Regions from separate parts of the Bradyrhizobium sp. C-145 genome, predicted to be linked through region 2. Evidence: predicted binding sites of a transcription regulator. Region 2 holds the regulator's gene; the other holds the start of a gene.

Evidence for each region. The regulator LexA, encoded in region 2, represses DNA repair genes until DNA is damaged. The targets are predictions, from matches to a motif close to TGTTCNNNNTGTGTTCNG.
Region 1: a site for LexA is predicted at 1,711-1,728, ahead of LRP30_RS42950 (helicase-related protein). Genes of this name have one in related genera too.

What each region holds. Positions count from the first base shown of each region.
Region 1 covers NZ_CP088150.1:9,115,961-9,119,266, reverse strand. The annotation lists gene LRP30_RS42955 (DUF3108 domain-containing protein) at 476-1,285, shown strand; gene LRP30_RS42950 (helicase-related protein) at 2,010-3,306, shown strand, end outside.
Region 2 covers NZ_CP088150.1:4,646,969-4,650,274, forward strand. The annotation lists gene glp (gephyrin-like molybdotransferase Glp) at 1-650, shown strand, start outside; gene lexA (transcriptional repressor LexA) at 828-1,529, shown strand; gene LRP30_RS21670 (hypothetical protein) at 2,108-2,542, shown strand; partial or broken gene LRP30_RS21675 (ComEC/Rec2 family competence protein) at 2,682-3,306, opposite strand, start outside.

The sequences.
Region 1 (3,306 bases), 4.5 Mb from region 2:
TGCAGGGAGCGGGCGGACGTATAGGGGGGAAGGGGCGGGTAGTCAAGGATTTGGGGTGGGTTTCGTGCCCGCCCCGGCGGTGGTGCGCCCCTCTCCCGCTTGCGGGGAGGGTTGGGGGAGGGGGCTGCCTCCGCGGTGGGGCAAGCGTTTATCACGGGTGGTGCCTCCAAGGAGAGTCCCCAAGAGGAGAGAGCCCTCACCCGCGCGTTGCGCGACCTCTCCCGCAAGCGGGAGAGGTGTCGAAGCCCGCGGCGCCCCGATCACCAAAACGGCAATGATCGGAACGCCTTACCATCACATAAAGGGCGTAATCGCGCCGGAAGAATCCGGTGGAGTTCCGCGTCTGCGCGCCCGGACGCATTGCCTGCCGCCGATTTCGGCTTAAGTAACGCATCGATTGGCGCCCCGATTGGAAAGCTTCGTGCCCACCTCGTCCCCCGTTTCGCCCCGGCGGCGCTCTGCCGGCCAGCTCGCCCTGGCGGCCCTGTGCGGCCTCGCGTTGGCGTGGGCGGCCGAGCCCGTGGCGGCGCAGGGCAAGCTCGAGGCGCAATATGAGGCGACGCTGGCGGGCATTCCCGTCGGCAGGGGCGCCTGGAACATCGACATCCAGGACGACGTGTTCGCGGCCGCGGCCTCCGGCGGCACCACCGGGATCTTGAAGTCGTTCACCGGCGGGTCCGGCACCGGCGCTAGCCAAGGCCGCGTCGTCAATGGCGCGCTGGTTGCGACCGGCTATCAGGCCTCCACCACCACCTCGAAGAAGACCGAAGAGATCCGCATCACCCTCGACAAGGGCAATGTGAAGGAGTTCGCGATCCTGCCGGAGCCGCCGGTCGATCCGGACCGCATCGTCGTCACCGAGGCGCATCGCCGCGGCGTCTGGGACCCCATGACGGCCTCGCTGCTGCGCGTGCCCGGCACCGGCGATCCGGTCTCGCCCGAGGCCTGCCACAACGCCGCGCCCGTGTTCGACGGCCGCATGCGCTACGACCTCAAACTCGATTTCAAGCGCATGGAGAGCGTCAAGGCCGAGAAGGGCTATCGTGGCCCGGTCGTGGTTTGCGCGCTCTATTTCGTGCCTGTGGCGGGCTACATCCCCGACCGCCCCGTGATCAAATACCTCGCCGCCCAGCGCAACATCGAGATCGCGTTCGCGCCGGTTGCGGGCACGCGCATCCTGGTCCCGTTCTGGCTGAAAGTGCCGACGCCGCTGGGACCGGCCATGCTGGAAGCGACCAGCTTCATCACCTCCCCCCAGCCGCCGCGCGTCGCGAAGACGCAGTAGCGCCTTCACCCTCCCCTGGAGGGGGAGGGTCGATAGCGCGAGCGGGGTGGGGTGATCTCTCCACACGAACAGTGCCCGTGGGGAGAGATCACCCCACCCCGTCGCGCATTTCGCTGCGCTCCATGTGCGCCGACCCTCCCCCTCCAGGGGAGGGTAAGAAAGCGTGTAAATTCAATCACATGCTACTGTGCATGGGGTTGTTTTCGCACTTTTTGTTGTGGCAGGCCGGTGGGACGGGAATCCATTTGACTCCCGCCCGATTCTGATTCGACGCCGCGCCATCCCCAATTTTAAGAAACCCGCCGCCGAAACGTCGCTTGTGCGGACGGGCAAAACTCCATCTAGTGCGCAATCAATACGAGTCCCGCGACATGTTGCGTGAACGGAACGGGACTCATCAGGGAGTCAGCGATTCGGCCGCGATTCGTTCTAGAGTCGTTCCGAAGCTTAAGGCCAACGGGAAAAGCGTCGCAAAGTGAGACAGTTGCGCGAGGTTTGGGGAGCTCTCTCTTCTCCCTCTCCCCGTTCTTACGGGGAGAGGGTTGGGGTGAGGGGCTGCATCCGCGAAAGCGGTAACAGTTCGACTCGCGGAGAGCCCCCTCACCCGGCGCTTCGCGCCGACCTCTCCCCGCAAGCGGGGGCGAGGTGACTTTCAAGCGCTTCGCGCTCCCGCCCCAAAACGGCACTGACATTCGCCCAAATCGCCACTACCTAATCCCTGGATATGGCTTTCTCTCCCTCCCCCTTCGCTTCCGAGCGCGCGCCCGGCGCCGGCGTCACTGCGGTGCTCGGTCCGACCAACACCGGCAAGACCCATCTCGCCATCGAGCGGATGCTGGCGCATCCCTCCGGCATGATCGGGCTGCCGCTGCGCCTGTTGGCGCGCGAGGTCTACAACAAGATCGCCGATCGCGCGGGGCCAGAGAGCGTCGCGCTCGTCACCGGCGAGGAGAAGATCAAGCCGAAGAAGCCGCGCTATTGGGTCTCGACCGTCGAGGCGATGCCGCGCGACCTCGACGTCTCGTTCCTCGCCATCGACGAGGTCCAGATCGCCTCGGACCTCGAACGCGGCCACGTCTTCACCGACCGCATCCTCAACCGCCGCGGCCGCGACGAGACGCTGCTGCTCGGCGCCGCGACGATGCGCCCGATCATCGAGCGGCTGTTGCCGGGCGTGTCCATGATCACGCGGCCGCGCCTGTCGAGCCTCGAATTCGCCGGCGACCGCAAGATCACGCGCCAGCCGCGCCGTACCGCCATCGTCGCCTTCTCGGCCGACGAGGTCTACGCCATCGCCGAGCTGATCCGCCGCCAGCATGGCGGCGCCGCCGTGGTGCTGGGCTCGCTGTCGCCGCGCACCCGCAACGCGCAAGTGGCGATGTTCCAGAACGGCGATGTCGACTATCTCGTCGCCACCGACGCAGTCGGCATGGGCCTCAATCTCGACGTCGACCACGTCGCCTTCGCCTCCGACCGCAAGTTCGACGGCTACCAGTTCCGCCGCCTCACCCCGGCCGAGTTCGCGCAGGTCGCCGGCCGCGCGGGCCGCGCCACGCGCAACGGCACCTTCGGCACCACGGGCCGCTGCGCGCCGTTCGAGCCAGAGCTCGTCAACGCGCTGCAGAACCACACCTTCGATGCCGTGAAGATGCTGCAATGGCGCAACTCGAAGCTGGATTTCTCCTCGCTCGGCGCGCTCCAGGTGTCCTTGAACTTACCTCCGGGGCACGAGGCGCTGACGCGCGCGCCTGTTGCCGAGGACATGCGCGTGCTCGACCACGCCGCCCGCGACGGCGAGGTGCGCGATATCGCGCATGGCAAGGACGCCGTGGAACGCCTCTGGGAGGCCTGCCAGGTCCCCGATTACCGAAAGCTGTCGCCCGCCGCCCATGCTGAGCTGGTGACGACGCTCTACGGCTTCCTGATGCAGAAGGGATGCGTCCCCGATGCCTGGTTTGCCGCCCAGGTCGACCAGGCCGACCGCATCGACGGCGACATCGACACGCTGTCGGCCCGGATCG
Region 2 (3,306 bases):
CAGGCGCCTCGCCCGGCCGCGGCCAGATCGTCTATTCCAACGGCTATGCCCTGCACGCGCTCGCCCGCAGCGAGGGGGCCGACACCATCGACCTTGGCATTGCCGCCGACACGCTGGAGGCCACCACCGCCGGCATCCGCCGCGCCCGCGAGAGCGGCGCCGACATCCTGGTCACGACCGGCGGCGCATCGGTCGGCGACCACGATCTGGTCCAGCAGGCGCTGAGGGACGAAGGTATCTCGATGGCGTTCTGGAAGATTGCGATGCGCCCGGGCAAGCCGATGATGCATGGGCGGCTCGGCGCGATGCGCGTGATCGGCCTGCCGGGTAATCCCGTCTCCTCCTATGTGTGCGCCTTCCTGTTCATGGTCCCGCTGATTCGTGCGGTGTCGGGTCGATCCGTGATTCATCACCGCCATGAGCGCGCCGTGCTCGGCCGCGATGTGGGCGCAAACGATATGCGCGCGGATTATCTTCGCGCACGTCTGGAACAGCGCGACGACGGCACGCTGGTGGCCGTTCCCGTCCATCACCAGGATTCCTCGCTGCTTGCGAATCTCGCTGCGGCACAGGCACTTCTCGTGCGCGCGCCGTTCGCGCCGAAGGCCGGAGCCGGCTCGCCTTGCGAGGTGCTGCGCCTGCCCGTCTGAGCGCATCCACCACACGCGTTCCGCGAACTTTGTCGCGTTCACGCAAAATTAAGCAGTTGCGGAACACATATCGAACATATAGTGTCCGTTCATGATTTGTTTCGAGGAGGTAGCGGTTCGCCGCTCCAATTCAGCGTCTCGGAATCGAACGACATCAACCGGGGGACTTTGGTCGAGATGTTAACGCGCAAACAATACGAGCTTCTGCGGTTCATCAGCGAACGTCTGAAGGAAAGCGGCGTGCCGCCCTCCTTCGACGAGATGAAGGATGCGCTCGACCTGCGCTCGAAATCGGGCATCCATCGCCTGATCACCGCGCTGGAGGAGCGCGGCTTCATCCGCCGCCTGCCCAACCGCGCTCGCGCCATCGAGGTGATCAAGCTGCCTGAGCTCCAGGCCGCCGCCGGCAACCGCCGCGGCTTCACGCCAAGCGTCATCGAGGGCAATCTCGGCAAGGTGCGCGCGAGCTCCAGCCCACCCGCCGACGAGGGCGAGCGTCCCGTTGCGGTGCCGGTGATGGGTCGCATCGCAGCCGGTACGCCGATCGAAGCGTTGCAGACCCGCAGTCACACCATCAGCGTGCCGCCCGACATGCTGGGCTCGGGCGAACACTATGCGCTCGAAGTGCGCGGCGATTCGATGGTCGAGGCCGGCATCCTCGACGGCGACATGGCGCTGATCCAGCGCAACGAGAGCGCCGATACCGGCGACATCGTGGTGGCGCTGATCGACGACGAGGAAGCGACGCTCAAGCGCTTCCGCCGCCGCGGCGCCTCGATCGCGCTCGAGCCCGCCAACGCCGCCTACGAGGTGCGCATCCTGCCGCCGAACCGGGTGAAGATTCAGGGCAAGCTGATCGGACTGTACCGCAAGTACTGAGAAGACTCAGTGGTCATTCGATACCGATGATTCCGATTGGAGCGGACGGATTGTCCGCTTCAGCTGGATAGTCTTTCTGGTCTCGGGCAGATTATCTGGCCCCTTTCCAAGCGCTAGGTCCTCGGCATGCCGCCCGAAGCACTCATCGCCTTGCGGCTCAAGAGATCGAGGAGACAACGATGCGTAGGATCGTTTTGAGCGCCTTCGCAACTGTGCTGATCGCTGCATCGGCAGCGCAAGCATTCGCAGCACAATCGCAGCACCATCCCCGCAAGTCGGCGTATGCGACAACGAGTGAGCAATTCCGCAGCGCCCGAAGTGCCGTCGCGCGACAGCCACAGCCGAGTTGGCCATATTCCGGATGGTCGGCGCCCGCAGGCCGCTGACGCTCGCATCCGCCAAATGCACTGAAGCGAGCTTTGTTCCTATTGGATTCGGGAAAGATAATGTGATCGCATCCGACTGACGCCAGCCGCAGATTCGCCCACAACCAAGCAGAATGTTACGTGCTTCCACTCTGATAGAGGCTTGCGCCTCCGAAAGAGGCGCGGGTTGCTATCTTCGAATAGGAGCACCCGATGTGTGACTACAGTCTGCATGCCGTTGCATCGCGCCCCGCCGAAGTCGGCGAGACGATCGTGTCGACAACGTTCCGCGGCACCTCGACGCGCGGCTTCGCTTCCGCGGCCGACCCGACCGTGGCCGTCTGCCTGCTGCCGGGAACGGAGCTCGCCTTCGCCGACAACGTCCGTTACGACAATCGTTGGATCTGGACGCGCACGATCAACTCCCGCGTCGGCAAGTTCGGCAAGATCGATCCGCACATTCCCGATCGCCATCATGACGCGATCGAATTCCCCGACGGCAAATACGTGCTGGTGACGCAGCTCGTCGAAGGCCAGCACGCAACCGTGCTGCAACTGCCGGTGACGCAGCCGGTCAGCGAGCGCGAGCACAAGCCGCAGATCGATACCGACAGCCGGCCGACGATCACGCGTCTGCCGATCGGCTGAGCCGTTCCTGGCCACCAGGTCGGGCCAGGATTGAAAATGCCATCGCCGGCCGAGGCCGGCGAGATGGTATGATTTATGTTCTGCGGAAGTCCGGTTGGACCCGGACCAACTCCTCGCATTTGTTCTTAATCGTCTGGCCTTAATCGTCGACCTGCAAGTCGGTCTCCGCCGGAGTCGCGTCCCGATTGCGGACCGTAGCCGCCTTCGGCGCGAGGCTTCCGTCGAAATCACCCTCGCCGGCGCCGGCCGGGAGCCAAGGGCGGCTTGTGCCTCTTGCTCTCACAGCCTGAACCGCAAAACCGTCACCACGCTGCGTCAACGCCAGCGCGCCTTGGCTGGTGAGACGCTGCCGATCGACCACCATCGCCGCGCAATCGGGCGGTGCGGGCCGCCGCGTCACTACCAGCGCGGCGCGGCTGCAATCATCAGCCAGCGCGTCGATCCGCAAGGAAAGCGCAACCAGCCTCCCGTCGGCGAGCGGCGTCACGCAGCCGGCCTCGTCGCACGACACGCCGTCGGCCAGCGAGCTACTCCCGGCGTCGCGCGGATCAGCGTCGGCAGCTAACCACTCCCTAAGCAGAAAGCCGTCCTTGCTCGTCCGGATCACATGCAGGTGTCCGTCGCGGCCGCGCACCGCGACGCTCGCGTCGTCTCCGGCAATCAGGATATCGGGCTGCCGCACCGACAGCCCCCAGGCAATGGAAGCCAGTAGCAGCAGGGCACCAGACCAGCGCAAGGGGGTGCGCAACAGGCCCATCACGATG